One region of the Paenibacillus sp. FSL K6-1096 genome, then DNA from elsewhere that is predicted to be linked to it. Evidence: riboswitches for the same ligand, from Rfam matches in the RefSeq annotation. Region 1 holds a riboswitch; each other region holds the start of a gene.
The links. Region 1 has a riboswitch for thiamine pyrophosphate ahead of MHI24_RS26085 (thiamine phosphate synthase). Riboswitches for the same ligand answer to the same signal wherever they lie in the genome.

Region 2: another riboswitch for thiamine pyrophosphate. It lies ahead of thiC (phosphomethylpyrimidine synthase ThiC); the one in region 1 lies ahead of MHI24_RS26085 (thiamine phosphate synthase).
Region 3: another riboswitch for thiamine pyrophosphate. It lies ahead of MHI24_RS18455 (ABC transporter substrate-binding protein); the one in region 1 lies ahead of MHI24_RS26085 (thiamine phosphate synthase).
Region 4: another riboswitch for thiamine pyrophosphate. It lies ahead of MHI24_RS29865 (ABC transporter ATP-binding protein); the one in region 1 lies ahead of MHI24_RS26085 (thiamine phosphate synthase).

What each region holds. Positions count from the first base shown of each region.
Region 1 covers NZ_CP150274.1:5,918,647-5,926,513, forward strand. Annotated here, with positions in the region: gene MHI24_RS26065 (hypothetical protein) at 1-333, shown strand, start outside; gene MHI24_RS26070 (GNAT family protein) at 671-1,255, opposite strand; gene MHI24_RS26075 (amidohydrolase family protein) at 1,270-2,295, opposite strand; gene MHI24_RS26080 (SDR family oxidoreductase) at 2,670-3,542, shown strand; TPP riboswitch at 3,763-3,865, shown strand; gene MHI24_RS26085 (thiamine phosphate synthase) at 3,977-4,642, shown strand; gene thiS (sulfur carrier protein ThiS) at 4,639-4,842, shown strand; gene MHI24_RS26095 (thiazole synthase) at 4,900-5,664, shown strand; gene thiH (2-iminoacetate synthase ThiH) at 5,687-6,808, shown strand; gene yfbR (5'-deoxynucleotidase) at 6,855-7,475, opposite strand; gene MHI24_RS26110 (fumarate hydratase) at 7,580-7,867, shown strand, end outside.
Region 2 covers NZ_CP150274.1:3,839,866-3,847,732, reverse strand. Annotated here, with positions in the region: gene MHI24_RS17230 (ROK family glucokinase) at 1-575, opposite strand, end outside; gene MHI24_RS17225 (DUF438 domain-containing protein) at 747-2,009, opposite strand; gene MHI24_RS17220 (DUF1858 domain-containing protein) at 2,024-2,251, opposite strand; gene thiC (phosphomethylpyrimidine synthase ThiC) at 2,544-4,232, opposite strand; TPP riboswitch at 4,395-4,501, opposite strand; gene trxB (thioredoxin-disulfide reductase) at 4,565-5,518, opposite strand; gene MHI24_RS17205 (tetratricopeptide repeat protein) at 5,562-6,992, opposite strand; gene MHI24_RS17200 (ribose-phosphate pyrophosphokinase) at 7,242-7,867, opposite strand, start outside.
Region 3 covers NZ_CP150274.1:4,133,413-4,141,279, forward strand. Annotated here, with positions in the region: gene MHI24_RS18445 (ABC transporter permease) at 1-408, opposite strand, end outside; gene MHI24_RS18450 (MTH1187 family thiamine-binding protein) at 405-698, opposite strand; gene MHI24_RS18455 (ABC transporter substrate-binding protein) at 749-1,819, opposite strand; TPP riboswitch at 2,046-2,156, opposite strand; gene MHI24_RS18460 (hypothetical protein) at 2,230-3,708, opposite strand; gene MHI24_RS18465 (pyridoxamine 5'-phosphate oxidase family protein) at 3,871-4,290, shown strand; gene MHI24_RS18470 (EAL domain-containing protein) at 4,555-5,589, shown strand; gene MHI24_RS18475 (response regulator transcription factor) at 5,669-6,343, shown strand; gene MHI24_RS18480 (HAMP domain-containing sensor histidine kinase) at 6,340-7,764, shown strand; gene MHI24_RS18485 (ABC transporter ATP-binding protein) at 7,863-7,867, shown strand, end outside.
Region 4 covers NZ_CP150274.1:6,808,482-6,816,348, reverse strand. Annotated here, with positions in the region: gene MHI24_RS29880 (amino acid ABC transporter substrate-binding protein) at 1-731, opposite strand, end outside; gene MHI24_RS29875 (DHA2 family efflux MFS transporter permease subunit) at 972-2,492, opposite strand; gene MHI24_RS29870 (TetR/AcrR family transcriptional regulator) at 2,675-3,304, shown strand; TPP riboswitch at 3,373-3,475, shown strand; gene MHI24_RS29865 (ABC transporter ATP-binding protein) at 3,609-4,376, shown strand; gene MHI24_RS29860 (ABC transporter permease) at 4,360-5,133, shown strand; gene MHI24_RS29855 (ABC transporter substrate-binding protein) at 5,130-6,218, shown strand; gene thiM (hydroxyethylthiazole kinase) at 6,249-7,046, shown strand; gene thiD (bifunctional hydroxymethylpyrimidine kinase/phosphomethylpyrimidine kinase) at 7,079-7,867, shown strand, end outside.

The DNA of each region.
Region 1 (7,867 bases):
CTGTCCTCACCGGCGAAGGAAGGCACGTTAAGTGCAATCGGCGGATTTAACCGGTTCGCCCAATACGGGCTGGTCATCCAGCTGCTCACAGGCGGCTACATGATGACCAAGGGCGAATACTCCGTACCCTGGATGATCGTGGTGACCATCCTGCTGCTGGCGATGTTCGCCTTCGGCGGCATTATGACCAAGCCGCTGCGCCTGGCGGCGGCCGGTATGCGGGAGAACCGCGATGTCTCGGCCGAGACCGCCAAAATCCGCACCATGAGCCTGCTGCTGATGATCGCGCTGATCATCATGGTCTTTCTGATGGTGTACAATCAGATTATTTAAGATGGGGACCGGCCCGGCGGGGGTTGCCGGGTAGGTATAAGTTCTTGGGAAAGCTCTGGAGGCTGCGGCCTCCGGGGCTTTTTTGGGCTTAGGGCAGGTGCGGGCGCGTGGGGGAATGTAATCGAAAAACCGAACACATTCGGCGTGGTGGAGGCGTGCGAACCCAATGTAATCGAAAAACCGATCATATTCGGCGTTACGTGGACGCATGGGTCCAATGTAGTCGGAAAACCGATTATAATTCGCAGGAGCGGGGGCGTGCGACCAAATGTAGTCGGAAAACCGATTATAATGTGCAGGGCGGGAGTGAGCAGGCCCAATGTAATCGGAAAACCGACTACAATGTGCAGAGGCGGGGTGCTCGAGAGTAACTTTGTTCATTCAGGCTCAATAGCGGCGTGGCGGCAACCTTCTGGTACTCCCGCTCCAATATCGCGTAGAAGTATTGATCCACCCACTGGCCGTTCCAATACAGCTCCTCGCGGAAGATACCTTCCCGCACCATGCCCAGCCCCTCCAGTACCTTGGCAGAAGCGGTATTATGCAGGTTGCACATCGCAATTACCTTGTGGGCCTTCCACCCTTCAAAAGCAATCTTCAGCGCCATCCGGGCAGCCTCTCCGCAATAGCCCTGCCCCCGGTATTCCGGGAAAAGGCAGAAGCCGAGCTCCCAGCTACCCCGTTCATGTACATACCAGTGTAAAGTCAGCTCCCCAATAATGGTGGCTTCAGGAGAATTCAGCCGGATCAGGTATTGCTTATACCAGTCACTGCCGATACGCTCAGCCACTTCCCTCCGCACCGCCGCCTTATCGGTGGGAATCCGATCCTCGTACGGCCAAAGGCTGGCATTAGTCTCCAGATCAACGATGAACTCTATATCATCCTCAGTGACCGGGGATAAAGCGATTCTTGGCATCATAGTGTGTTGCCCTCCTAGTTTGTTTGATATACGACGTTGCCGTCTTTCATAACAAGCCAGACGTTACGCAGATTGGATATGTCGGACAGCGGATCGCCCTCAACAACCAGCAGATCAGCGATTTTGCCTGATTCAATGGTTCCGAGCTCATGGTCCATGTGGCAGATATTAGCACCGGTGGATGTGGCTGCCTTAATGATCTGCATTGGGGTGAGGCCGGCCTGGGCCAATAGTGAGATTTCCCTCCAAGGCATACCGGCTCTATACCACGGGCTTTCTTCCTCCACAAAATCATCCCCCAGCCCAATCTCCCCGCCCGCCTGGACGTATCTGTGGACATTATCCAGGCCTTGGTCCAGCAGAGGTGCACCGAATTTGTCCTGGAACATGTCCAGTACGGTGAGGGTGGGAACGATGCGGATATGTGCACGAACCATCTGCTCTATGAGGTCATCGTCCAGCCGGTCATATACCATATGTGCCGCATCGCTGATCCCGGCATGGACCAGAATCTGCAGATTATGTCTACTTGTAACATGGGCAGACACAGGCGCGCCCATGCTGCGGGCCTCTTGACAGATGGCCTCAAGAATCTCCTGACTGAGCTGGGGCAGTCCGGTGGTCGAGGAATCGTAACCGTCTTCCAGTGCGGTTTTGATACAATGTATCCCTTGCATTAATACTTCTTGGACCTTAGCACGCGCCTCTTCCGCGCTTACGACTCCGATAGGGGCCTGGCCGCCATATCCGCCTGGAGCGGTGAACACTTTGCCGGACGTAATGATTCTGGGATACATGCCGTCACTCAGTTTATTCGTATGTGTAATCACGTCTTCAATCGTTGCTGCCGTAGTCATTCCTTCATCGCGGATCGTAGTGATCCCTTCGGAGAGGCAAGCAGCAAGATACCCGGTGTCATACCCGTGAAGCGGCTTATTCTGTATGTATTTGAAGCTGGTGTGGGCATGGGAGTGGATGAATCCCGGCAGAACCGTAAGTCCCCTCAGGTCAATCCTGTAACGTTGTCTGACTCCGTTAATCCTTCCGCGTGCTGTGCAATAGTGGCGATTCGGCCGTTCGTAATTTCTATGCTTGCCTTATATAGCGGCGGTTGTCCGGTTCCATCGATTACTGTCGCGTTAGTCAATAGCAACCTATCATTCCCCATAGCTGAAGCCCCTCCAGTGAACACGTTATCTATCAGCACAAAGTATAGGTCATCCCCCTTCCCGTTTATAGATAATATTCGGTTTCTAACTGTTCCTTACATGCCTGTTTGGCTGGCTGCCGAGCGGGTAATTAACATAACGTACAGCGGTTCAGAAACAGGCTGTCAAGATGCATAAACACCAGACCTTAAGCCATGCTAACAGGATTAGACCCTATCATGTACACAGCGAAAGGAGAATGGATTATGCCAGACACAAGCAAAGAACAGACGAAGACACTACCTCCGCAGGTGCAGGACCAGCGTCCGGGCATCGAGAGTGAGATGAACCCGCTCCCGAAGTTTGAGACAGCGGCCTACAAGGCAGCAGGCAAGCTGCTGGGGAAGGCTGCGCTCATTACCGGAGGCGACAGCGGGATTGGGCGCGCGGTTGCCGTGCATTTTGCCAAGGAGGGTGCGGACGTTGTAATCTCTTATCTGAACGAGCATGACGATGCGCAAGAAACCAAACGCCAGGTGGAGCAGGAGGGCAGGAAGTGTATTCTGGTCTCCGGGGACATCGGGGTAGAGGCCTTCTGCCAGGATCTGATTAATAAAACGGTTGAGGGACTCGACAAGCTCGACATCCTCATCAACAATGCGGCCGAGCAGCATCCGCAGGATAATATTGAGGACATTACAGCGGAGCAGCTGGAACGGACGTTCCGGACCAATATTTTCTCCATGTTCTATCTGACCAAGGCGGCTATGCCTCATCTTAAGCAAGGCTCCACGATCATCAACACGACGTCCATCACGGCGTATCGCGGCAGCCCGCAGCTGCTGGACTATTCGTCCACCAAGGGAGCAATTCTCAGCTTCACCCGCTCGCTGTCGATGAATCTGGCCGAGAAGGGTATCCGTGTGAACGCGGTTGCACCGGGACCGATCTGGACCCCGCTGATTCCATCCACGTTTGATGCGAAAAAGGTCAGCGAGTTCGGTGCCACCCAGCCGATGAAGCGCCCGGGACAGCCGGAGGAGCTGGCTCCTGCTTACGTCTACTTAGCCTCCGACGATTCTTCCTATGTCAGCGGACAGGTGATTCATGTGAATGGCGGCGAGGTTGTTAACGGCTGATGCCGTTTGAATAGAGGAAATGAACAAGCCAGCCGGGAGGCTGGCTTGTTTGCTGTACATAGGAAAATGTGGATAAAGCTGAAGCGTCTACCCTGGAATAGATATTTAGCATTCACTCCATTAATGTCGTCAGTTTGCTGAGCATTTGTTAGCATGAAAGGATAGCCCTAACAGGAATAATGTGCTAATATACAAAAGGCAAGAGCACATAATTGCATAGAACGATCACTAGGGGTGCCGCAAGGCTGAGACGGGCGTAATGGTCCGGACCCTTTGAACCTGATCTGGTTTATACCAGCGTAGGGAAGTGGAGAACGAATGATACAGCGGGAAGATGCGGCCAGTCCGGGATTCCTGCTTGTGTTCGGAGACTGCTTCCTTATGGGAGGCGGTCTTTTTTGTGTTGTGGGAATGAAGCAGGGGGCGGGGTGAAGATGTTGTACGAGCTTCATGTGATCTCAGACGGGCGTATGGCTCCCGGAGCACTGGCGGAACTGGCCGCAGCGGTGCAGCCTATGGTGGATTATATCCATCTGCGGGAAAAATCAATGCCCGCCCGGGAGCTCCTGGCAGCTGTGGAGCTGATCCTCGGCGCAGGGGTTCCCCCGGCGAAGCTAGTCATCAACGACCGGATCGATGTGGCGCTGGCCGCCGGTGCTGGCGGGATACAGTTGGCCTGGCACAGTCTGCCGCCGGTAGCTGCCCGCAGCATAGCACCCGGCCTGCGTCTGGGCTGCTCGGTCCACTCTGCAGAGGAAGCGGCACAGGCCGGACGGCAGGGGGCGGACTTCTGCTTGTACGGGCATGTATTCCCGACGGACTGCAAGCCCGGACTGGCCGCCCGCGGGCTGGAGCAGCTGGCGGAGGCCGTCCGCAGAAGCAGCGTTCCGCTGATTGCGCTCGGCGGCATTACTCCAGGCAATGCCGGAGCGGTGCTGGCCCAAGGGGCGGATGGTATTGCTGTCATGTCGGGGATCTGCGGGGCTAAGGACCCTGCTGCGGCGGCCAGGGCTTACAGGGAAGCCATTCATAGGGCATCCGGGCAGGCTGATGTGCCGGGTCCGGCTCAGGCACTCGGTAAAGGAGGTGATCAAGCATGAATATAACGGTGAACGGAAAGACGCAGAGTGTTGAGGAGAGCTGCCGGACACTGGCCGATCTGCTGGCCCGGCCCGAGTGGGCGGGGAAGCTGGTGATTGTGGAGCTGAACGGCGAGCTGGCCGGCAGAGAGATGTACGGGGATATTGTGCTGAATGAGGGGGACCGGGTGGAGCTGGTTCATTTTGTCGGCGGGGGTTAGAGCTTGGGCATTGCATTCATTAAGGTTCCATACACACATCTTCCGGGAGGCGTTAATATGCAAGATCCATTTATCATTGGCGGTGTGACACTAAGCAGCAGGCTGTTCATTGGCACCGGCAAATACAGCAGGAACACTCTTATTCCTGAAGTCATCGCGCGCTCCGGTTCAGAGGTCATTACGGTGGCGCTTCGCCGGGTAGACCCGCAGAGCCAGGACAACATCGTCCTCCATATTCCATCCCATATGACCTTATTGCCCAATACATCTGGTGCGCGTACTGCTGAGGAAGCGGTACGGATTGCCCGGTTAGCGAGGTCGGCGGGGCTCGGCAATTGGGTGAAGATCGAGGTGATTAACGACCAGAAATATTTGCTGCCGGATAATGCCGAGACGATCCGGGCGACAGAAATTCTGGCCGCGGAAGGCTTCGTGGTGCTGCCTTATATGAGTCCTGACCTGTCTGCCGCCTTGAGGCTGAAGGCCGCCGGAGCAGCCGCCGTTATGCCGCTGGGTGCGCCGATCGGCTCCAACCGCGGGCTTCAAACCAAGGAGCTGATCCGTATCCTGATCTCCGAGACGGATCTGCCTGTCATTGTGGATGCCGGAATCGGCAGGCCGTCTGAGGCGGCGGAGGCTATGGAGATGGGTGCAGCTGCGGTTCTGCTGAACACAGCGATTGCGACAGCCAAAGATCCGCTGCTGATGGCTGAAGCCTTCCGTGAGGCGGTATCCGCAGGGCGCAAGGCTTACCTGGCCGGACTGGGACCGGTGGAGGAGACGGCGTCCGCCTCTTCGCCGCTGACCGGATTTCTGGCCTGAACGATGGAAGGGGAGGAAGGATATGAGCTTTTATGAAACGGTGACCCGGCTGGAGCAGCTTCCTTACGATACGCTGTGGAGCCGGTATACGGCGGAGGATGTGCAGCGGGCGCTGCGTGCAGAGCAGGTCGATGAAGAGGGACTGATGGCTCTGCTGTCTCCGGCGGCGGAGCCTTATCTGGAGGAGATGGCGCAGAAGGCGAACCGGCTGACGCGCATGCATTTTGGGCATGTGATGCAGCTTTTCACCCCGATGTATCTCGCGGACTTTTGTGTGAACCATTGTACCTATTGCAGCTTCAGCTCGATCTATGATTATCCGCGCAAAAGACTGACCCTGGACGAGGTCGCCCGCGAGGCAGAAGTCATTGCCGCCACAGGTCTGCGCCACATTCTGATTCTGACCGGGGAATCCCGGAAGGACAGTCCGGCCAGTTATGTGAAGGAGTGTGTGGAGGTGCTGCGCCGCTATTTTTCTTCTGTAAGCATTGAAGTGAACCCGCTCTCCACAGCGGAATATGCGGATCTTCGGGAGGCAGGTGTGGACGGGCTGACGCTCTATCAGGAGGTCTATCATCAGGAGACGTACCGGGCGCTTCATATAAAAGGACCCAAGCGGGTGTACCGCAACCGTCTGGATGCGCCTGAACGGGGCTGCCAGGCCGGGTTCCGCTCCGTCAATATCGGGGCACTGCTCGGCATGTACGAGTGGCGCCGGGAGGCGCTTGCGACAGCGCTCCATGCCCGGTATTTGCAGGACAAGTACCCCGAGTGTGAGATCGGGCTGGCGATTCCCAGATTCCGCCCGTACCTGGGGGAGCACAATCCGGCAAGTGATGTCAGCGACCGTGCGCTGGTGCAGATTATTTTGGCCTACCGGCTGTTCCTGCCGCGCTCCGGGATCTCCCTGTCCACGCGGGAGCCGTCTGCGCTGCGGGATCATCTGGTTCATCTCGGCATCACAAAGATGTCGGCAGGTGTGTCCACCGAGGTAGGCGGGCATTCGCTGGAAGGCGGAACCCCGCAGTTTGAGATCTCGGATGGCCGCAGTGTGAGTGAGGTCGTGGAGATGCTGCGCCAACAAGGACTTGAGCCGGTATTCAAGGACTGGGATATCCTGTCTGAGCCGCTGGCGATGTCTTGAGTTGACTAATGTAAGCTTCAACCCGCCGTGAGGCGGGTTATTTGTGTTACAGGTCCCCCTGGTTCATGCTTGACGACAGCTCGTCCAGAGACATCTCGAAGCTTGGCGCCATATGGGTGAGAAAATACTCCATCTCCGGCATCGCCAGCGCATGCAGCTTCGCGGCGGTCTGCTCTTTGGCGGAGGCGAATTCACGGTTGCCTGCGGCGGTCTCCCAGACGCATTTGAGATAGGCGTCCAGGATGTCGGCTGCCTTGACGTAGCGGAGCAGCCCGGCATCCGGGGAGCCGGGCGGGATGGCCTGAGGCTGCAGGAGCGGTGCGTAGACAGCGCCCAGCTCCGGCGGGATCATGGCGGCCAGCCGGTCGGCGGCTGCCTGCTCCATCTCGCGGAAGCTGGACAGGAGCAGCGGATTATTATGCTTCACCGGGGTGGCGATATCGCCGGTGAAGACCTCGGTGGCGTCGTGGAACAGCGCCATCGTTGCCGCCCGGTCGGCGTTCAGCGACCGGCTGAAGCGGACATTGCCGATGGTGCACAGCATGTGCGCCAGCAGGGCAACCTGGAACGAATGCTGCGCCACGTTCTCCGGGGCGGTGCTGCGCATGAGGCTCCAGCGCTGGATATATTGCAGCCGGTACAGGTAGGCGGAGAAATGGTAGTTCAATTTTGAAGTAACCCCTTTCATGTGTGTCTTAATATGATATGATAATAACTGATTGTACCAGAGTTAAGGCAGGCTTACACAGTTGGAGAGGAGACTGAATGAAGATGCAGCAGTTTGAAGAGAGCATTTATAATCTGATCGTAGAGACCTCCACGAATTTGCCGGGTGATGTGCGCCGGGCGGTAGCCAAAGGCCGCGCACTGGAGGACCAGGCCACACGTTCGGGATTGGCGCTGACCACCATTGCCCAGAATATCGGGATGGCGGAGCAGCAAGTATCGCCGATCTGCCAGGATACGGGGATGCCGACTTTTATTATTCATACGCCGGTGGGCGTGAATCAGATAGAGATGAAGAAGGATATTCACAGCGCGATCATCCGCGCGACGAAG
Region 2 (7,867 bases), 2.1 Mb from region 1:
GCCGAGGAAACGGTTTCCAGACAGCCCATATTGCCGCAGCCGCATTGGATCGCCTCCAGGTCAGGTACCACCGAGATATGTCCAAGCTCTCCGGCCAGACCGGCGAAGCCCTGATATACCCGGCCGTTAATGATAATACCGCCGCCGACACCCGTACCGAGCGTATAGCAGACACAGTTGTCAATGCCGCGTCCTGCACCGCTCCAGGCTTCACCCAGCGCTGCCACGTTGGCATCATTGTCTATTTTGACTGGCTTGTTCAGACGACCCTCCAGAATGGAACGGATCGGCACATCCCGAAATCCTATGTTCGGCGCAAGGATAATAATGCCTTCACGAATATTCGTAAACCCGGCGAGCCCCGCTCCCACACCGGCCAGCTGGTCCCAGGAGTACGGAGAATCCTCTACAATCTGACGCACATACTTCTCGATATTGTCGATGACAGCATCCACGCCGTCCGCAGTCCCTGTCGGACCCTCGTAAGTGTGCAGCAGGCTTCCTTCGGCATTGCAGATTCCAACCTTAATCGTGGTACCACCTAAATCCACGCCAACGTAGATATTTTCAGACATGTAACAAGCCACCTTTTTCTATGCTAAAATAGTTAATCCTACGTACCCACTATAATAGAACCCTCCCCTGCGGTCAAGGAAAGGCGATACACCCGGGTCCCAGCGTAGCAAAAAGACTCTCAGCGCCGCTACCCGCGTGAAAGTCCAATTGTTTCTTCTATAATAAATATGCTATTCCGACAAAATCCGCTTCTGGCCCTCCAAGGCACGGATCGGTGCGATATTCTGGGTGAATTCCAGCGTTCCCATATACCGCCCGTCTGCATCACGCACGGCAAAGTACCGGATATAGATGAACTTGTCCTTGATGTTAATCCAGAAGTCCTCAGCATCCTTTACGCCCGCCTTGAAATCAGCCAGCAGCTTCTCCACAACATGCACGCTCTGCGGCGGATGGCAGTTCTGCACCGTGCGGCCGATCACAGCCTTCGTCCGGGCAAAGATCCGTTCCTTGCCGTGCGAGAAGTAGCGGACGACATCGTTCTCATCGATAAAAGTGAGGTCCACCGGCAGGTGATTCATCAGCGTCTCCAGCTGGTGGAGCGACAGCAGCCCGGTCTCGAACCGGATGAAGCCCTGCGGCGACAGCCCTTCCCCTTCCGCCGCCGGCACCTCTGCACCCTCAGGCTCAGCAGCGCGTTCCGGTATCCACTCCTGCTCCGGGGCTGCCAGGCAGAAGCCGATCTCGGCGCTCTCCCGGGCGATCCGCACCCACTCATCCTCGGTCAGCTTATCCAGCGCCATCGGCAAGAGAATATTCTCTTCCTTGAAGATCATCTCATTGACTTCCTTGATAATCTCTTCCAGTGAGGCTGCGATCTGCTCTGTCTCCCCGTTGAAGGTGTTAAGTGCCTTCTTCGCTTCCTTAATCATGCTGCGGATGCCGTCATCGACGCCCCACATGACCTTGGTCGGGCCATAAATGCCGTACTTCTCCAGGTAAGGGAACAGCAGATTCTCCTTGCGGCTGTAGTGCTTGTCGAGATCCAGCAGCAGGCTTAAGTCCTCCAGCAGCTTGTAAATCATCTCATCGCTGGCCTTCTTCTTGAACTTGTCCTTATGCAGCTCCAGCCGGAAGTTAACCAGCCGCTCGATTTCCCGGTTCTCCAGCTTGAAGGTATGCACGGGGTGGCCGGGCTGCTCCTCAGGCTTCGAAGAACGGTGAATCTGCTCAATCGAGCCTTTGAAGATGGCGGTATGCACGGAGCAGAGCCGCTGTACCTCCTCTACCGGAATACCTTCCTCTGTCATCAGAGAGTGTTCCATGGCGGAGATTTCCGCGACCGTCACATCACCTACCGCCTCTTCAAAACGCGCCTTGACCTCCTCCACACTTTTGCCGGCATGAAGCTCCTTGATGATCTCCCGCAGCATCGCCTGACGGCGCGTCTGCTCCGGGACACCGGCCTCGCGGTTATTAATCAGCTCGCTCATATTCTTCTCTCCTTCTATTCGATAATCTCGAAGCCGCGGCTCTCAAAGGCCCGCCGAACGGTCTCCGGCTCTATACGCTTTAACTTCATGCCCTTGGACAGCGTCATGAACCGTCCTGCCGTCTGCAGCATTCCAGGCTTGGTAATGTCACGGAAGCCCAGCTCCACCATAATATCCACAACCTCCGGGTGCCTGTTCACCAGTTCGAAGACCGGTTCATCCAGCCTAAACGTTTTGCTCATTGTTTTGCCCACCTCACAAGTGAGAATTCTTCTCACTCACAGCTTAGCATAGGGCATGGAGTCACATTGTGATTGCAGTCACAAATTGACCCCACAAAGTGAAGCTATAGCGCAGGTGATAACTCAGATACTTTGCGGGGACCCCAAAACATACAAAACACCCCACAAAGTGAAGCTGTAGCTTCGATGATGACTCAGGTACTTTGCGGGGACCCCAAAACATATAAATTCTCAACTAAAAAAAGCTGCCCCCCGCTATGAACAGCAAGGGACAGCCACGATATGAGTCTGATTAGAATGACAGCGATTTGCTTAGATTATAGCTGTTACGCAGTTCATGCGAGATTCGCATGCTGCAGAATTTAGGGCCGCACATGGAGCAGAAATGCGCCTGCTTCGCCCCCTCTGCCGGAAGAGTCTCGTCATGATACGCGAGCGCTCTTTCCGGGTCCAGGGAGAGATGGAACTGATCCCGCCAGCGGAACTCGAACCGCGCTTTGGACAAAGCATCGTCCCTGTCCTGCGCACCCGGATGACCTTTGGCGAGGTCTGCGGCATGTGCAGCAATTTTATAGGTAATCACGCCTTCGCGTACATCATTCCTGTCCGGCAGGCCCAAATGCTCCTTGGGCGTTACGTAACACAGCATCGACGTACCCATCGAGCCGATCATTGCGGCCCCTATAGCCGAGGTGATATGGTCATACCCTGGCGCAATGTCCGTAGTCAGCGGCCCCAGCGTATAGAAGGGGGCTTCCCGGCAAATCTCAAGCTGCTTATCCATATTCTCCTTGATCTTATGCATCGGCACATGCCCCGGGCCTTCTACCATCACCTGAACGTCATGCTTCCAGGCAAGTAGCGTCAGCTCTCCCAGCGTCTCCAGTTCGGCGAATTGGGCTTCGTCATTAGCATCGGCAATGGAGCCGGGCCGCAGTCCGTCCCCCAGCGAGAAGGCCACATCATAACTCTTCATAATCTCACATATGTCTTCAAAGTGGGTGTACAGGAAGTTCTCCTGCTGATGGGCCAGGCACCACGCAGCCATAATGGAGCCGCCCCGCGATACAATACCGGTCATTCTCCGGGAGGTCAGCGGGATATAGCGCAGCAGCACCCCGGCATGAATGGTGAAGTAGTCCACCCCCTGCTCCGCCTGTTCAATCAGCGTATCGCGGTACAGCTCCCAGGTTAGATCCTCCGCGATGCCATTCACCTTCTCCAGGGCTTGGTACAAGGGCACCGTGCCGACAGGCACAGGTGAATTGCGGATGATCCATTCCCGGGTGGTATGAATGTTCGCGCCGGTGGACAGATCCATAATGGTGTCGGCTCCCCAGCGGGTAGCCCACCGCATCTTCTCTACTTCCTCCTCAATGGAAGAAGAGACTGCCGAATTTCCGATGTTCGCATTGATCTTCACCAGAAAGCTGCGGCCAATGATCATCGGCTCGCTCTCCGGGTGATTAATGTTGGCCGGAATAATGGCCCGGCCCGCAGCAACCTCATCCCTTACGAATTCCGGCCGGGTATTCTCGCGGATCGCGATGAACTCCATTTCCGGTGTAATGATTCCTTGCCGGGCATAATGCATTTGCGTTACATTGCGCCCGGCCTGCGCCCGGAGGGGCTTCCGCTGCAGTCCCGGATATGCTTCTGCAGGCGGCTTGCTCCCGCGGATGCCGTTATCCTCGGGCCGCACCTCTCTCCCCAGGTATTCCTCGGCATCACCGCGCTCCTGTATCCAGTGCAAACGGTGCGGCGGCAGCCCTGTGCGGATATCGGCCGCTTGCGCAGCATCGGTATAGATACCGCTGGTGTCATAGACACGCAGCGGTTCATTCTCCTGATCCCCGGCAACGCCCTCGGTTCGGCTAAGGCTAATCTCCCGCATCGGAACCTGAATATCCGGGCGCGAGCCCTCCACATACACCTTACGGCTTGCGGGGAACTGTGAAAGATCCACCGCTTCGTTCTTCATCCTTACTGACATTCCTATCTCCTCCTCTTGGCTTATGAGCTAATCAGATAAGAGGTCATACAGCAGATTGAGCCGAAGAATTCATGGATTCCTGCACGTCAAAAAGCCGCTCCACCTGGAGCGGCTTATCCAAAGAAGCAGCCTAATAAGACTGCATTTCAAACAGGTCCGGCTCCACTTTCCTACGCTGGTATGATCCAGATCAGGTTCAAGGGTCCGGAAATTCAATTTTCCCGTCTCAGCCTATTCAGGCTCCCCTAGCGGATATCTTATCTAATTGAGTGTATTCTACCTGTTACAGTAAATATTGTAAACCCTTAATTATTCAAAACCTATTTGTCCAGCGATTCGCTCCAGTCATGCACCATGCTGCCTTCCAGGTACTTCTCGGCATCCATCGCGGCCATACAGCCGGTTCCGGCTGCCGATATCGCCTGGCGGTACCGGTTATCCTGCACATCGCCGCAGGCGAAGACACCGGGGATATTCGTCTCGGTCGTGCCCGGCTTCACGATAATGTACCCGTTCGCATCCGTGTTGATCTGCCCGCCCAGGAAGGCGGTATTCGGAGTGTGCCCGATCGCCACGAACACGCCATCGGCTTCCAGCAGCTCGGTCTGGCCGGTCTCGTTGTTCAGCACGGTGATTCCCTTCACGCCGGTATCGCCCACGGTAATCTCGACCGGGGTACGGTTGAGTGCCCAGGATACCTTACTGTTATCGCGTGCACGGTCCTGCATGATCTTGGAGGCGCGCAGCTCCGGACGGCGGTGAACCAGCGTAACATTAGAGGCGAAGCGGGTCAGGAAGCTGGCCTCCTCCATGGCGGAGTCGCCGCCGCCGACCACGACAATCTTTTTGCCGCGGAAAAAGAAGCCGTCACAGGTTGCGCACGTGCTGACCCCGCGTCCCACATTCTCCTGCTCGCCCGGAATGCCCAGATATTTCGCGGATGCTCCGGTCGAGATAATCACCGATTCCGCTTCCAGCACACCCATCCCGTCAACCGTCACCTTGAACGGACGCTGCGAGAAATCAACCGATTCCACCCAGCCGTTCTTGAACTCAGCGCCGAAGCGTTCCGCCTGCTTGCGCATATTGTCCATCAGGTCCGGTCCCAGAATGCCTTCAGGGAAGCCTGGAAAGTTCTCCACTTCTGTCGTCGTTGTCAGCTGTCCGCCAGGCTGTAAGCCTTCAATGACCAGCGGGCTCAGGTTCGCGCGCGCCAGATAAATCGCGGCCGTCAGCCCGGCCGGGCCTGTTCCGATTACAATCGTCTTGTACATTTGCATTGGCCTCCTTGTAAGTGGGTTAAGTATCATGCACAGTTTACACTCCGGTGGTGGATGGCGGCAAGCCACCCGTTCCCGGCAGCTTGCCGCCAGCCGGCTCCTGGTTCTCAAGAGGGGCGCCCGCTTCCTCGCGGTGACCCCCGATCAGCCGCTGCAGGCTGAACAAGGCTGCCTCCTGCAGGCGGTCCGTCTGCAGCAGCTCCTCCTCCAGCACGCCGCGCAGCGACCCGGACAGCTCCTCGTCCTCAATCCAGCGGAGGGCTTCGGTCACCTGAAACTTCGTGGAGGCGTCCCCGTAACGCAGCGCCCAGAAGAATGAAGCGCGCAGCAGCGGGTTATTCCGCACCTCTTCCGTGAAGCGGCCGGGCTGGCCCTTCCACTGCTTGAGCTGCTCCTGGAAGGGCAGCTGGTAATTGTAGCTGACCGCAGGCATGGACCGGCCTTCCCCCTGTGCCTGCTGAAGCTGGGCCAGGAAGAACGCCGGCACAGCCGAGTCCGGGTCCAGCTTGGCGGCCTGCCTCCAGCAGCGCAGCGCCTCACTGTACCGGCCGCTGTTGCTCGCCGCCGCCGCGCAGTAATGGTAGAGCCCGGCATCGCCGGAGACCTCCTCATCCTTCAGCAGACGGCGGAAATGGCTGTAAGCCGCGTCATGCCGTCCCAGGATGCCCATCGTGGTCGCCATTTTGAACACATGCTCCTGGTGGAACGGCACAGTCGCCTCCAACATCGCCAGCAGAGGCTCCAGCTGCTCCTTCTCGCCCGCATACTGCAGGAAGATCGCCATGTTGCAGAGCGCATGAAGGTTGCCCGGGTCCTGCTTCAGCACCTCGTTCAGGCATTCCTGCGATTTGGCGAACCGGCCCATGTAGAAATAGGCCAGCGCCAGGTTATTATGTGCCGCCAGGAAGTCCGGCGTGCTCGCCGTAATCTCCTCCAGCAGCTCCACCGCCTGGGGGAATTTGCCCTCCTCCAGCAGACTGCGGGCCTTGTCATGCTCAAAGGCACCTTCGCGGCTGCGGATGCGCACCAGCGGAGCCGGACGGTTCAGCTCATATTGCAGCAGCTCCATCAGCTCCTCCGATTCAGCGATGAACTCGCCGCTGGCATCCTCTTCGAGGTAAGTGACCAGCGCGCGCTCCGCTTCTTCAAAGCTTTCCATATTCGCGAAGTTATTAGCCATATAGAAATGGCATTCGGTCATGGCCGGATCAATCTTCTCCAGGACATGGGCCAGAATCTTATTCGACTCTGTATAATTCCCCATCTCCGATAATATACCCGCCATATTGCAATGATTCACCGGATTATCCGGCTCATATTCAACAGCTTTGCGAAAATTCTTTAATGCCTTGTCATATTGAAAGCGGTCCAGCGACCGCACGGCTCGTTCAAAGAAGAAATTCGCATCCAGAGTCACCGGAATGACCTTAAGGTCCTCTGCGGTATGCTCTGAAGTTATCTCCATCATGGAAGCAAGACACCTCCCTTAATCAGCTTCCCCAGCCTTGCCTGTTCGTTTCCATTTACGGTTCCGGCTGTCTGTCTTCACACAGTATACCACATGTGGCAGGGAGATTCTCAATCTCAGAGAAGGCTGAGGGGGAGGTAAAAGCTTGAAAAGCTGCAGCCTCGCAGCTGTGTTTCTCATAGACAGGTGAACACAGGGCTTCTCCGGCAGTCCGGCCGAGTCTATGGGCAGAAAAAAGAGACGCAGGCGTTAAATCCCCGCGTCTCTGAACAGCTTGTCTATGGAACCGCCCTCGATGATAATTCTCGTGGCTTCGGCCAGCATGGGAGCGACCGAGAGCACCGCGAATCGGCTGGAATGCTCAGCCGGCAGGGCGATAGAATCCGTGATGACGATCTCATCGATATTGGGGTGATCCATGCGCGTCAGCGCATCCCCGGAGAACAGGCCGTGCGTTGCACAGACAATGCTGTTCCGGGCGCCCCGCTCCTTCAGTCCCTCGACCACGTTCACGATCGTGGTTCCGGTATCGATCAGATCCTCGATAATGATCGGCGTTCTGCCCTCCACATCGCCGATGACATGTGTAATCACCGATTCGTTGTGGGCCGGACGCTTCTTAATCATAATGGCGAACGGGGAATCGAGCCGGCTGGCCAGCTTCTCGGCCATGGAGGCGCGTCCCGCATCCGGGGAGACCACCACCAGATCGCTCAGCCCCTTCACCTTCAGATACCCGCTGATCAGGTCAAGCGCCGTCAGATGATCCACCGGAATATTGAAGAATCCTTGAATCGCCGCCGCATGGAGATCGATGGTAATCACCCGGGTCGCGCCAGCAGTCGTCAGCACATCGGCGACCATTTTGGCGGAGA
Region 3 (7,867 bases), 1.8 Mb from region 1:
AACAGCCACCGGGAAGAAGCAGACGAGGGTGATCAGGATGATCTTGGGCAGCAGGCCAAAGCCGAACCAGATAATCAGCAGCGGGGCCAGCGCAAGGGAAGGCACGTTCTGGCTGAGAATCAGCAGCGGATAGATTGCCCGCTTCAGCCAGGGCAGCAGATGCAGCAGCAGGGCCGTAAGCAGGCCGATGCCGGTGCCGACCGGGAAGCCGATCAGGGTCAGCCGCAGGGTGGCGGCGGTATGCTCCCAGATTCCGGCGGCGTTGTTCCTGGACTCACGCGCGATATCCGCAGGGCTGGGCAACTGGTACGCCGGGATGTCGAACAGTATGACCGAGAGCTGCCAGATCCCCACAAAAAAGAGGACCGCCACAACGGGCGGCCACACTAGCTTCCAGGTGCCTCTCACGGCCGGTATTTCTCCGTCAGCTTATCCATGCTGATGCCGCCCGGATTGTGGGCGATCTTGATCTGCGAGATCACACTTGGGCTGCCGGAAGCGATCAGCGCTTCATGCATCTCACGGACAATCTCCAGCAGCTCGGGCAGCTCGCCTTCCATCGTGGTCTCCAGCGGGTTCACCTGATGCTTCACGCCCGACTTCTGAATGACCTCGATGGCCGTGTCTACGTAAGGGATAGAATCCTCGTTGTTCGGGGTCTTCGGAATTACCTGAATGCTCAGCAGTGTGTTAGCCATGATGAATCATTCCTCTCAGTATAAGAATAAGATTCCCGTTATACGGGTCATTATTGCTCCGGCAAAAATTCATTCGTAAACGTGCTCTCCGCATCCAGCGGCTTATCCAGCAGCTTCAGGCCATACATCCAGTCGGCATAATTCTTCCAGATTTCGAGCTTCTGCTCTCCCCAGCGCGGGGCATCGTCTTTATATTTCGGGCTGAGCCATTTCTGGCTGGCCAGCACCAGCTTAGGGTCCAGATCCGGTACAGCATCGGACAAGACTGTTGCGGCTTCCTCCGGGTTGTCGATAGCGTACTGATAGCCCTTGGATGTAGCCTTAAGGAAGGCCTTGACTACCTCAGGATGCTCGGCGATCTCCTTCTCGCTGGTCGTCAGTACCGGAGTGTAGTAATCCAGCTGCGGCGCGTAATCCTTCAGGTACAGCATATCCAGCGGCTCGCCGCGCAGCTCGGCCTCTACCCCGGTCCAGGCGTAGAAGATCCAGGCGAAATCAATATCGCGCTTCACCGCTGTGAAAAAGTCAGCCTCGCCGATATTCACCAGCTTCACCTTGGACACATCCCCGCCTTCAGGGTCCATGATTGCCTTCATGGCTGCCTCTTCCGCAGGCGAGCCCCAGCCGCCGTAGGTTTTGCCCTCGAAGTCCTTCGGCGTCTTGATGTTGCGGTCCTTCGGAGCCGCGAAGCCGGAGGTGTTATGCTGAATGATCGCAGCAATCGACACCAGCGGCACATCCTGCAGCCGGGCCAGGGTGAGCGCCTCCTGGGCGCTGATGCCGAACTGGGCTTCGCCCGAGGTCACCATCGTGTCCGCTCCGGCCGCGCCCGGCTGGACAATCTCCACGTCCAGGCCCTCCTCCGCGTAATAGCCCAGCTCCTTCGCTGCATACAGGCCCGTATGGTTCGTGTTCGGCGTCCAGTCCAGGGCGATCTTGACCGGGGTGAGCGCCTTGGGCGCATCGGTCGCCGCCGCGCTGGCTTCAGGGGCGGCCGTGCTGTTCCCGGCGGCAGGCGCGCTGGCTCCGGCATTCCCGCTGTTGTTCCCGCCTCCGCAGCCCGCTACGGTAAGCAGCAGGATGGAGCTGAGCAGTAGTGTGACTGTTTTTTTGACTCCCATTTCTCTTCTCTCTCCTTCCAGCAATCCCTGTTCTGCCAACATTCAGTATAACCAATACCACCAAGTGGAAACGGCTTGCCGTCCTAGAAGGACGGATCTGTTTCAGCGCGAAATATAAGGATAAGTTATCGTGTGGAACATATAAATTCTTATATTTCAAAAAAGCGTCCCGGAGACCGGGACGCCTGTACTTGCGTGAGGGGATTCAACTCCAGGCTGTTACAGCGCTGTGCTGATTCAACATTCCTACGCTGGCATTATCCAGATCAGGTATAAGGGTCAGTATCTTATGGGATACACTCTCAGCCGGCCAATTCCAGCCCCCCTGGTTCTTATGAAGTTCACGGGTATTGCTATGTTCTTACGGTGTATTATAGACGGCAGCCCCGCGGTTGTCCATAGCAGCCTGCCTAATCCTTCGCATAATGCCGCTTCTTGCGGCGGCTCTTGATGGTGACCCAAGCCTCTCTCAGCGTCAGGAACAGGCTGACTGCGATGCCCGAGAAGGTCAGGAAGAGCGCCAGGTACTCGAAGGGGGAGTACTCCAGCATTACGCTCCAGTCGATGTTGCCCTTCAGATCCTCGATCACCTGGTTCATGCCATAGATGCCGCTGACCACGGTGAAGACCGTTAACACCATCAGCAGCGTATCGCGGCGCTTGGCCTGGAATTTGTCCTGATACTGGAACAGGTCGTTCAGCGTCATTTTCACCTCATCGAACAGGGCATCGTTGCCGTACACCTTGCGCAATTGATAGAAAATCTCCCGCCCCTGCGATTGCGTAATCAGCTCCAGGAAATAGAACTTGGCCGAGAATTTATTGATCAGGAAAATCAGATTCTCGATCTCGTCGTTGTCGTGGTTGATGCGCAGCCGGGAGTGGAGATTGGCGAGCTTGAGCAGCACGATTTTGTGAAAAATATTCAGCAGCAGCCCGTAATAATACTCTCCGTACATCTGATTCACCAGTTGAGTGGCGATATCCGGCCTCGCGCGGCTCACACAGCAGAAGGTCTGCTCGTTGGTCATATAATAGGTGTCCGGTGCCCAGCGGCTGTACCCGTGGTTACGGGTATACTGCTTGATATAGTCAGGATTACTGGCGCTGATGTAAGGCCGGCCCTCCAGGTCCAGCCCATCCACCTGAGAGGCCCGGTAGAGCAGCTCAGTGCTGATCCCATCCTGCCCCTCGGGCAGATTCAGCCCATAGAAGGCCTGCACCAGCATCCGTTCATCCACGAAGAAGGGCAGAGTCTCGAAATAAGCGCCATTGGTCTCCGCCGGGTCCAGGAACGGCTCCAGTACAGTGACGAGATGCTTGAACACGAAATCCTCCACACGGTCAAATCTCTGCTTACTACAATGAATGAACGTATGCTCATCCTTATACGAGACATCCTCCAGCGTACGGAAGCGGTCAGCGAACTCCAGTGCGGTACTGATGGGCAGATCCTCTTCCTCGATAGCGACTCTAAGCGTCAGGAAGCCCAGCTCGAACGGGCAGAGGAACACATCGGTGGAGAGAATGCGGAAGCCGGCAGACTGGAAGGGCATTTCCAGACGGCAGGGCAGATTGTTCACCCGGGAAAAGCGGCGGAAGGAATCGTGGTCCTTCTCCCGCGGAAACAGCACATGGGCTGCGAACGGCAGGTAGCTGCGCTCCATTTTCTCATGGGACACGCAGTAGCCTTCCCCGTAATAGAGAGACTCCAGCTCCTTATTATCCAGGAAAAATCTGGTGAATCCATCCTCCTGAAGGCGGGCGGCCAGCTCCTGGTCCACTCCGGCCTTAATGGAGAAGGGGAAAATAAATTGCAGCAAAGCAGTATGCAGGGTCGGGTCGGCTTGCCCGGTCGTGTTGGCTTGCTCGGCTTGCTGTTCAACCATGCGCAGATGCCACATCCTTGTGTACAGAATTGAATCTTGTAAGCCTCAATTACCCGATTTACCGGATAGCTACGCTTCATTTTATGAGCAGCCTCCGGGATTCAGAATGAAGGGGACGGGTACACTATAATAGACACGAATCTGAAAGGAGCTTGATCGTCAATGGATAACAAAGAGCTGGAGAACAAAATTATACAGGCGCTGGATGACAACGCGTTCGGTTCCTTCGGCACGGTGGAGGCCGGCAACAAGCCCAAGGTACGCTACATGGCAGTCTTTCATGACGGACTTAATATTTATCTGGCGACCAGCCGGAAGACCCATAAGGTAGAGGAGCTTAAGGATAATCCGAATGCCTGTCTGCTGCTGGGTTATGAGCAGGGCGGGGGCAAGGATGTGCTGGAGATCGAAGCCACAGTCGCTGTAACCAAGGACGAGGGTCTGCGCTCCAAGGTGTGGAATCCTTCGCTGGAGCGGTGGTTCGAGGGACCGGATGACCCGGATTATGTCATTCTGGAGCTGTCCCCTTCACGGATTGAATATATGGGCAAGAATCACGAGCATGGCGTGTGGCAGGCCTAGTCTGCATACCAGGCAGCACTGGAGCAGCCTGAGCTTGTTCAAGGGACCATTCATGAATCTGTGTGTTCATGAATGGTCCCTTTGTGCAAATATAAGAATGTATATGTTTCACACCATAACTTATCCTTCTATTTCTCGCTGAAACGGAACCGACCTTTAAAAGGACGGTAAAGCCGTTTCCACTTGTGCCGCCGGATGATTGCGCGGGAGGAATCATGCTATAATTGGCTCAGGCTACAAGACATCTAGGGTGGAGGGAATGCCATGAACTGTGTTGACTGCGCTGACATCGACCCGATTGAGGATGAAGGGGAAGTCAGGCTCCGCGCCTGTCCCGAACCGCTCATGGCTGCAATCAGACATGCAGGCTATGAGATCTATGGGACAGGCAATATCCTTATCATTCCATACTGCCGCAAGGAAGAGCTGCTGAAGCTGATCGAGCTGCTGGGTACGGCTGAGCCCGTAGCGGGTGGCTTATCCCTGTGTATTAAGAGCAAGGGAGTAAGCCTCCGGCCGGACCGTTGGCTGACCCCTGAGCAGCTTATCCTCCAATTCTCCAATGAGCATCTGGTGTCTATTATCCGAAACCATGATTTCTGCAGCCATCTGCAGCCGATTGTCAATTTCCATGAAGAGATTGTCGGCTTTGAATTCCTGCTGCGTCCGCTGCCTCACGGCCATCATTTTCATCCCTACGAGCTGTTCGAGATTGCCCGGAGTACCGGGTTCCATTCCTTTCTGGACCGTGCGGCCCGGATCTCGGCGATTGAGACCAGTGCCAGACTGCTGCCCAAGGGCATCAAGCGGTTCATCAATTTCCTGCCCTCTTCTATTTATAATCCCAAGTATTGTCTAACTCATACCTTCGATGCCATCCGCAGGCTGAACCAGAACCCGGAGGATTACGTGTTTGAGGTGGTGGAGACAGAGCAGATTACGGATATGGCCCATCTGCTCGCCATCTTCGCCGAATACCGCAGTCAGGGGATGCAGGTGGCGCTGGATGATGTCGGTGCGGGCTATTCGACGCTTGAAGTGATGAGCAGCCTGCAGCCCGATTATGTCAAAATTGACCGTAAGCTGATCAGCTTCTGTGACCAGGACCCCGATAAGCAGCGCATCCTCGCAGAGATTATCTCCCGGGCCGGAGAGTTCGGGGCAAGGCTGCTGGCTGAGGGGATTGAACGCCGTGAGGAATATCTCTTCTGCCGCGGCCTCGGGATAGATCTGGGACAAGGCTATCTGTTCGGGAAGCCGGCGGACAGGCCGCCGGCCCGGTTCGGATTCACAGCCTGAAGCAGCAGGAGTTCTTCCCCGGATGGCGGCATCCGGGGATTTGTGATGTCATTACTTAAGACGAAAGGGCGGAAGTGAAGTGAGTGTAACGATACTTTACATAGAAGATGACCGGGAGATCGGCAGTGCGGTCTCGGCAGATCTGCGCGAGCGGGAATATGCGGTCCGCTGGCTGGAGAGCGGGGAAGGGGCGCTTGAAGCGGCAGAGGGCTGCCAGCTCGCGATTCTGGATGTGATGCTGCCGGGGCTGGACGGCTTCACGGTCGGCCAGCGGCTGAAGCGGGCCTACCCGGACCTGCCGGTCCTGATGCTCTCGGCGCGGACCTCAATTAACGACAAGCTCCAGGGGCTGGAATTCGCCGATGATTATCTGACCAAGCCGTTCCATCCTGACGAGCTGGCGGCCAGAATTGAGGTCCTGTTAAGGCGGAGTGCAACGGCAGCGGCTGCGCCCCTAAAGCTTAAGCATCTGATCGTTGAACCGGGCAGCAGCATCGTCAAGGAGGCGGCCAGCGGACGGGAGATCGTGCTTACGGGCAAGCAGTTCCAGATATTCTCCTATCTGCTCCGGCATCTGGGCCAGATTCTGACCAAGGAGCAGATCTATGAAGCAGTCTGGGGCGAGAGCTATATCGAGGGCGACAAGACGCTGATGGTGCATATCCGCTATCTGCGCGAGAAGCTGGAGCTTGATCCCGCAGCGCCGGAGATTATCGAGACGGTCCGGGGCATCGGCTACCGGGTGAGAGGATGAAGCGGGCGGGACGTTTCCAGCATCTGAGCCGTTCCCTGCTCTTCCGGTATTTGCTTATTCTTCTGGCTGCGCTGCTGTTTGTCCCTGTCATTCTTCCGCTGACGGTTACGCTGTACAGCTTGTTCAGCGGGCTTAGTCGTGAAGCTCCGCCGAAGGAATACGAGATATATTCCAGTGTCAAGAAGCTGGAAACGCTGTGGCATGAGGAAGCCGGGAGGCTTCTTGACCAGCCGCCTGAAGCGGTCTCGCAGCGCCTGCGGGTCTTAAGTGAAACGTATCATCTGGCCAGAATCTTCTGGGTGGATGAAGGGGGGCGGACGCAGCTGGTGACGGAGCCTTCAGGCCCTCTGCTGCTATCCGGAGGGGAGGCTGCCGCAGCCATCCCCGCCCGTTGGACCGCATCGCAGGCTGTAGCGTTCATGAAGAACAGTGCGGAGCTCAAACCGCTGGCGATTGTGGCATTCATCGGCGACCGGGCGGAAGCGGGCCAGGGCTTCATGGTGATGCAGATTCCTGAAGAGATTATCCAGATACGGAATTCGGCAGGCATCGATAAATGGTACACGATTGTGATGATGGTATTCCTGCTCACCTTCATGGTCAGCTCCTGGCTGTTCTTCATTATGATCCGCAAAAGGCTGCTGCGGCTGCAGACCGCTATGTCGTTCACCGGGGATGAGGGCCTGCCGCAGGCTGTGCCGCCGGGCAAGCCTGACGAGATCGGGCGCCTGGAGGAGGCGTTCAATACGATGGTCACGGAGCTTAAGGCCAGCCGGGCCAGAGAGGCGGAAGAGGAGGAGCTGCGCAGACGGCTGGTGGCCGATCTGTCGCATGACCTGCGGACTCCGCTGACCGTGATCCGCAGCCATCTGCATGTGCTGGGCAAGGAGGAGCTGTCGGAGCGCGGCCAGTCGTCACTTGAGCTGATGGATCAGCGGATCGAGAATCTCGGCACGCTGATTGAGAACCTTTTGTCCTATAATCTGCTGAACAGCGGGCGCATCACCCTGAACCTGGAGCGGAAGGATGTGCTGCGGCTGGTGCGGGAGAGCGCCGCCGCCTGGTATCCGGTCTGGGAGAAGGAAGGCTACCGTATCGAGATTGATCTGGAGGCGGCGCCGCTCTACTGGGAGGTGGACGAGAGCTGGTTCCGCAGGGTGCTGGATAATCTGTTCCAGAATATTCTGCGCCATGCTCGCAGCGGCCTGTACGTCGGGATCGGCACGGAGATCCGCGATGGCAGGCGGGTCATTATCATTTCGGATCACGGCGGCGGACTTGGACAGCCGTCCGGTTCCGCAGGTGCGGGGCTGGGCCTGTCCATTGTCGATCTGCTGGTGAAGCGTATGGAACTGGAATGGAGCATGGAGAACACGGGGCAGGGGACAGAGGTTATGATCTGGAAGCGGCCGGGCGGATGATTGTCAGCACTTGCCGGGTGCTTTTAAACAAAATTTAAACTTGGTGCTTCTCTGTATTTAACCTTGGGGCGTTATGCTGTTACCGAGGTGAACAGAGAATGAA
Region 4 (7,867 bases), 890 kb from region 1:
AATACTGCTGCACTATGCGAGCCTTCGGCAATCTCATCAACCTGCTTGATTTTGACATCCGGCCTCTGCTTCTTCAGGTCGAGATAAGACAAGCCGTCATTGACTGTGGCATCAATCCGCCCCGAGAGCAGCAGGTCGATCGCCTGGTTGAAGCCTTCAATGGATACGATCTCGGCACCGTTGTCGGTAGCGATTTTGCCGAGATTGCTGGTGAGCGACTGTCCGGCCTTCTTGCCCTTCAGGTCTGCAAAGGACTTAATGTCCTGGTTATCCTCCGGCACAATCAGCACCGCCTTGGATACAATGTACGGATCGGAGAAATCATATTTCACCTTGCGCTCGTCCGTAATGGAGACTTCATTGAAGATTGCATCGAAGCGCTTGGCATCCATTCCGGCAAAAATCCCGTCCCACTGGGTTTCAATGAACTCCGGCTTCACACCCATACGCTTGGCCACCTCTTCAGCAATCTCGACATCGAAGCCTGTCAGCTTGCCGTCCGCATCATGATAAGTGAACGGCGCATAGGTGCCTTCCGTTCCGATCCGCAGCTTCCCGCTGGCCTTGACGGCCTCCAGGCTGTTCTCCGCACCTGGTGCCGCGCTAGTCTGTCCCGCAGATTCAGACCCGCCATTCCCTCCAGTTGCTGAATTTTTAGTATTGTTGTTGCCGCAGGCTGCAACCATAATCATGGTCAGGAGCAGCACAATCGTCAGGCTTAATTTTTTCATTCGATTTATCCCCTCTCACAGCTTCTGTATAGGTACCGTGTGACCGGCAAAACGGATAGTTACACCGGCCTGGCTCCTGCGCCAATGACTTTTTCCGATTATATTAATCGGATTTATAACATATTCCATTTTCTAGTTTAGCTTACCCCGAAATGCTTGTTGGCATCACGGTACAACACAAAAACAACGCCCCTCCCTTAACAGGAGAAACGCTGCTCTATGCTTTCTGGGCTATGACAATTATCCGTGCGGGATCTCAGCCACCGCCCGCTCTTTCTGGTGTTCGCCTGCGGATTTGCGGCCCCGGCGGAGCAGAAGTCCAAGCACGGCGCCCCCCATAGCTACGAACATCATAATATGGAAGGTATCGGCGAAGCCTTGGGACAGAACGGTCTGCTTCGCCAGCTGCAAGGCTCCCTGGGAGGCTCCGGCGGCACTTTGGCCGGCTGCGGCTGCCGCTTCCTTCATCTCAGTCGCACGGGCCGTTGTTCTTGCCGTAAGAATCGTAACCAGTGTAGATACGGCAAGTGATGTAATAACCTGCTGCATCGAATTGGTCAGCGAAGTGACCCGGTTCACCAGGTGGCTCGGCGCTTTGTTCAGCAGATGCGTATTCATCGGCATCATCATCATTCCCATACCGGCACCGCACATAATCAGCGGCAGGATCAGATCGCGGCTCTGCGTGTTCAGATCGACGTGGGAATACTGGAATAATGCGCCGGAGACCAGGCTGAGTCCGCAGACGACAAGCCAGCGCACCCCGATCCGGTCGAACAGAATACCGGCGATCGGCATCATAAGGCCGGAGGCAATGGCTTGCGGCAGCAGCGTCAGTCCGGTATCGAAGGCACCGAAGCCGCGGGCCTGCTGCAGGAATTGCGGCAGCAGGAACAATGCGCCATACAGGCCGAACTGGGCAATCCACTGGACGATAATGCCGGTTGTGAAGTCAACGGACTTCAGAATCCGCAGCTCCAGCAGCGGTGTTCTGGAGCGCAGCTCGGCGATCACGAAGGCGATCAGGGCAACGGCTCCAAGCAGCAGGCCGGTCAGCGTCTTGCCTGAGGTCCAGCTCTGCGCCCCCTGGCTGACCCCGTAGGTGAGTGAAGCAAATGCCAGCGGCCCAAGAATGATCCCGAACTTATCCATGCCCGGGACAGCGCTCTTCGCCGCACCCGGCAGCTTGCGCAGCCCGATCAGCACACAGATAATGCCAATTGGAATATTGATCAGGAAGATCCAGCGCCAGGAATGATATTCCACCAGCCAGCCGGACAGCACCGGGCCAATTGCCGGGGCGAACAGCACCGGAATCCCCATAATTCCCATGACCACGCCGACCTTGCTCTTCGGTGCCAGCCTGTAGACGTAGGCCATCCCGACCGGGAGAACACAGCCCCCGCCCAGCCCCTGAAGGACACGGAAGGCGATCAGCCACTCTGCACTGCTCGGGGTCGCGCACAGAATAGAACCTATAGTAAAAACAATAACCGCTGTCAGGAAGACCGTCTTGGCTCCGAACCGGTCAGACAGCCAGCCTGAGAGCGGAATGACTGAAGCCTGGGCCAGCATATAGCCGGTCACCACCCATTGCAGCGTATGCAAATCCGTCTTGAAATCCACCACCAGCCTGGACAGGGCCACATTCATTGCCGTGCTGTCCAGAACAACCATAAATACGCCGGCAATGATCGCCAGCAGCGGCACCAGAATGCCGGACAGGCGGAAATCCGCGTCCTGCTTCAAGGTCTGATCCATATCTCTTCTCCTCCTGCGCTGTCCGCGGGCTGCATTGACCGGCGGGCAGGTTTATCTATATAATGGGTGAACGGACAACTGTCCGTTGTTGCATTTTATAGTCTACGGACAATTGTCCGTTCTGTCAATTCTTTTATTTGTTTTTCAGTAAATTGATCATTCATTTTCTGAAAGGGGACGTCATGAAGAAACCAGAAGCCATGCCGCCAGCTGATGACAACACACGGGGGCCTGCCGATCCCTATGTCGAGCGGATACTCGAAGCCGCCCGCCAGCTGTTCAACGAGAGCGGCCTGGAAGCCGTCAGCATGTACAGCATTGCCAAACGCGCGGGGATTGGACAAGGGTCACTCTACCGCCGCTTTACGGATAAGGGAGAGATCTGCTCGGCCCTGCTGAAGGGGAGCGCAGATCAGTTCCTGTCCGGTCTGGAGCAGCAGGTGGCTGCCGCTCCAGCTGAAGAGCCTGCGCTTGCACAATTGCAGCACAGCATAGAGCAGGTGGCTGATTTCATTGAGCAATATGCCGAGCTGCTGAATATGATCAAATCCGAGTTCACCGGGAAGAAACAGCTGACGCAGTTTGAGCATCCTTTTTTCCAGCGGCTGGGAGGAATTATGAGTGTTCTGCTCCAGCGGGCTGCGGCAAACGGGGAAATTATCGACATTGATCCGGCGTTCGCCAGTCCGGCGCTGATCGCTGTACTCAGTCCGGACCTGTACCTGTATGAGCAGAAGCGGCATCAGTCCTCCAAGCTGGATATCTCCCGGGGAATCGTCACTTTATTTGTTACCGGCCTCACCGCGCGCTGACCGAAGGCTCTTTACAACCGGGAATTTTATGGTATATTAAGTACCAATTACGAATTCAATAGCACCTGTTTTTTCACTAGGGGAGTCGGACGACTGAGACGAAGCTTGCGCTTCGGACCCTTGGAACCTGATCTGGGTCATGCCAGCGGAGGGAAGTGGAGCAGAAGAGTGTAGTAGTGCCGTGCGTTCTGCCGCCGCAGCTGACTGTACCTTCAGCCCCATTCATGTCCTCCGGGAATGAACGGGGCTTTTTTGTTGTTCGTATGGCTGTTATCCCATGCCGAGGAGGGCTGCATCCGGTCTTATGATTAATATTTCCAATCTCGCTTATACCTTCAGCGCTCCCCCATCCGGCCCTCCGGTGTTCTCCGGGCTCTCCATGCAGGTGCGCCGCGGGGAGTTCATCTCAATTGTCGGGGCCAGCGGCTGCGGCAAAAGCACCTTATTCCGCATCATCGCCGGCCTGCTGGAGCCAAGCAGCGGCACCGTTACGATGAACGGGGAAGTTACAGCCTCTGCGGCCGCGAGACTGGGCCAAGTCGCATATATGCCGCAGCAGGATCTGCTGCTGCCCTGGAGAACGGTGCTGGACAATTGCCTGCTGCCCTGGGAGCTGAAGCGCCACTGCTCCAAAGCAGCAGCTACGGCTGAGATCCGCGCCCTGCTGCAACGCTTCGGGCTGGCGGAGGCAGAAGCCGCATATCCGCATGAACTGTCCGGCGGGATGCGCCAGCGGGTGGCAGTCCTGCGTACGGTCGCTGCCGGGAATGAGCTGATGCTGCTCGATGAGCCGTTCGGAGCCCTCGATGCCATAACCAGGCGCTCTCTTCAGCTCTGGCTGCTGGAGCTCTGGTCTGAGCTGGACAAAACCGTGCTGTTCATCACCCATGATCTGGAGGAAGCGCTGCTGCTCAGCGACCGGATCTATCTGATGACCGGGCGGAGCGGGGACGGAATCCGGGAATACTCCCCCGGGCTTCCCCGCCCGCGCCATCACAGCCTGAGCTATGAACCGCAATTCGCCGCGCTGCGGCGGGATCTGGAGCTGATGCTGTATGAACACCGCAGCTAGAAGACTGCTCAGGAGTTACGGTCCCTCTGCCCTGCTTACTTGCTTGACGCTTGCGCTCTGGGAGACGGTGGCGCGCCTGGGCCTGGTTCCCCCGTTTATTCTGCCTGCTCCGTCCGCCATCTGGGTGGCATTAATCGAAGACCGCCGCCTGCTGTTCGGCCTGCATCTTCCTGCCACGCTGCTGGAGGTGCTCACAGGCTTCGCACTATCCGTAATCTGCGGATGTCTGCTGGGAACGCTTATGCACCTGTTCCGTCCGCTGGCCACAGCGCTGTATCCGCTGCTGATTATGAGCCAGACCGTGCCGCTGATCGCCCTCTCCCCGCTGTTCATCATGTGGTTCGGCTATACCTTGTGGAGCAAGGTGGCAATTGTATTTTTGACTGCCTTTTTCCCGGTGGTTATCGGCGCTTATGACGGGTTGTCCAAGAATACGGATGCTTACAGCCACCTGCTGCTGACATTAGGCGCGAACCGCTGGCAGATCCTCCGCAAGGTGGCCGTGCCTCTGGCCCTGCCCTCCTTGTTCTCCGGACTGAAGCTGTCGGTGGTGTATTGTGTGATCGGTGCAACGCTCGGGGAATGGCTGGGCGGCAGCCGGGGACTCGGCTATTTCAGCCGCCGGATGGCGGGGAATCTGCATAGCGCCGAGATGTTCGCGGCGGTGGTGCTGCTATCTGTTATGGGCATTGCGCTGTTCCTGTGTGTCGCCGGGCTGGAGAAGATTATTCTGAAGAAAAGAGGACGTTATTTATGACCCCATTCCGTTACAACCGCTATCTTAAAAGCAGCTTATCGAGGCCATTCCATTGTCTGATCTATGCATTAATGCTCTTTGCGCTTATGCTTCTGGGGGGCTGCGGCAATCCGGATCAGCCGGAGGCTTCCGGCTCTCAGGCAGAAGCCTCTGCCGCCCCCGAAGCCGGGACCGGCGGAGCAGCACACAAGCTGTCCATTATGCTCGACTGGTATCCGAACGCCGTCCATTCCTTCCTGTATGCGGCACAGGCTGAGGGTTATTTTGCCGAAGAAGGGCTGGACGTGGACATTCAGATGCCTGCTGACACGAATGACGCATTGAAGCTTGTTGCAGCCGGCAAAGTGGATCTGGCGCTCAGCTATCAGCCGCAGGTGCTGCTGGCCAGAGATGAGCAGATTCCGGTTCAATCCATCGCCGCCCTGGTCCGGCACCCGCTGAACCATCTCATGGTTGCAGAGGACAGCGGAATCACCCGCCCTGCCGAGCTGTCGGGCAAGCAGGCCGGATATTCCTCTGTTCCCCTGTATGAAGCCATGCTCAATACGATGGTGAAGAGTGACGGCGGAGATCCGGCAACAGTGAAGCTGGCCGATGTCGGCTTCGATCTGGTTCCTGCGCTCTCCACCGGCCGCGTGGACGGAATTATGGGCGGCTTCATCAACCATGAGCAGCTGATCCTGGAGAAGGAAGGCCACCCGGTCCGCTCCTTCAACCCCGTGGACTATGGAGTTCCAGATTATTATGAGCTGGTGCTGGTCGCCAGTGAGCAAGGGTTAGAGAAATCCCGGGACGAGTACAGCCGGTTCGTGAAGGCCATCCGCAAAGGCCAGCAATTCGTCGCCGCGAACCCGGACGCGGCCCTGAAGCTGCTGCTTGCCCATCAGGAAGACACCGCCCCGCTGGATGAAGCGATTGAGCAGCGCAGCCTGGAGATTTTGCTCCCGCTAATGGATGCAGGCACACAGCCTTTCGGCCACCAGGAGGAGGAGTCCTGGGAGAAGGTCGGCAAGTGGCTGAAGGAGAGCGGCCTGCTGGCTGGGGATGGCGGCAGTAAGGATGCTTTTGTCAATCTGGCAGAATAAACCTAATAACCCTTAACAGGAGGAATCATGATGTCATTTCTAACCAAGGTACGCCAGACCAACCCGCTGGTCCATAATATTACGAATATCGTAGTCGCGAACTTCACTGCGAACGGGCTGCTTGCCCTGGGGGCCTCCCCCTTCATGGCCGATGCGCCTGAAGAGGTCGCGGATGTGGCTGCAATGGCCGGAGCCGTTGTGCTGAATATCGGCACGCTGAATGATGCTGCTATCGCGTCCATGCTCAAAGCCGGGCAGGCGGCGAACCGGCAGGGCGTCCCGCTGGTGCTTGATCCCGTCGGTGCAGGCGCTACCGCTTACCGCACGGAGGTAACCGCGAAGCTGCTGGGCGGGCTACAGCTCACCGCACTGCGCGGCAATGTCGCCGAGGTGGCCAACGTCGCCGGGGAGAGCTGGGCCAGCAAAGGCGTCGATGCCGGGGCAGGCGAGGGCGATGCTGTAGCCTTAGCAGTCAAGGCTGCGCAAAAGCTGAACTGCGTTGTGATCATTACCGGCCAAGAGGATGTGATTACAGATGGCACGCGCACTTATATTGCCAGCAACGGCCATCCCATCCTCACCAAGGTTACAGGCACCGGCTGCCTGCTCAGTGCGGTGGTGGGTGCATTCCTGGCTGTAAGCAGCGGTAACGCGCTGGAGGCTGCAGCCGAAGCCCTCTCGTTCTATGGTGTAGCTGCCGAGCTTGCAGCTGAAGCGGCGGAGGGACAGGGTCCGGGCAGCTTCCAGATTGAATTCCTGAACCAGCTGTCCCTGGTAACGCCGGAGCTCTATAGCAGCCGTTCCCGGCTGGTCCTGCTTGGACAATAGAACCTTACTTGCCAAAGGAGAATGTACACAAGATGAGCATCAGTATAAGCAAAGCATTGACCATCGCCGGGTCTGACAGCGGCGGAGGTGCAGGGATTCAGGCGGATCTGAAGACGTTTCAGGAGCTGGGCGTGTATGGCATGTCCGCGCTGACCGCAATTACTGCACAGAATACGCTTGGCGTTCACGGAGTCTATCCGCTGGACCCTGAAGCGGTGGCGGCACAGCTTGAAGCGGTCGGCAGCGACTTGCCGCCGGATGCCATTAAGACCGGGATGTTATTCAGCAGCGGGATTATCCGCGTGGTCGCCGCCAAGGTGAAGCAATTCGGCTGGCAGCAGCAGCTCTTAATCGATCCGGTCATGGTTGCCAAGGGCGGCTCTCAGCTGCTGCTGCAGGAAGCGGTGGAGGCGCTGATTACCAGCCTGCTGCCGCTGTCTCTTGCCATCACGCCCAATCTTCCGGAGGCCGAGATGCTGACCGGCATGAAGATTCGGAGCCACGGGGACAGAGAGCAAGCGGCCAGAGTCCTTCATGCGATGGGACCGGAATATGTCATCCTGAAAGGCGGGCATGGCCCGGAGGGAGATGAAGCAGTGGATCTGCTCTACGACGGGCAGGAATTCAAGTATCTGTCCAGTCCGCGGATCGAGACCCGGCATACCCACGGTACCGGCTGCACCTTCTCGGCGGCGCTCACGGCAGCGCTGGCGGGCGGGCGCTCCATGCCGGATGCTGTCCAGTTAGCCAAGGATTTCATTCAAGCGGCCATTGAGGACAGTCTGAGCATCGGGGCAGGCCAGGGGCCGACCAATCATTTT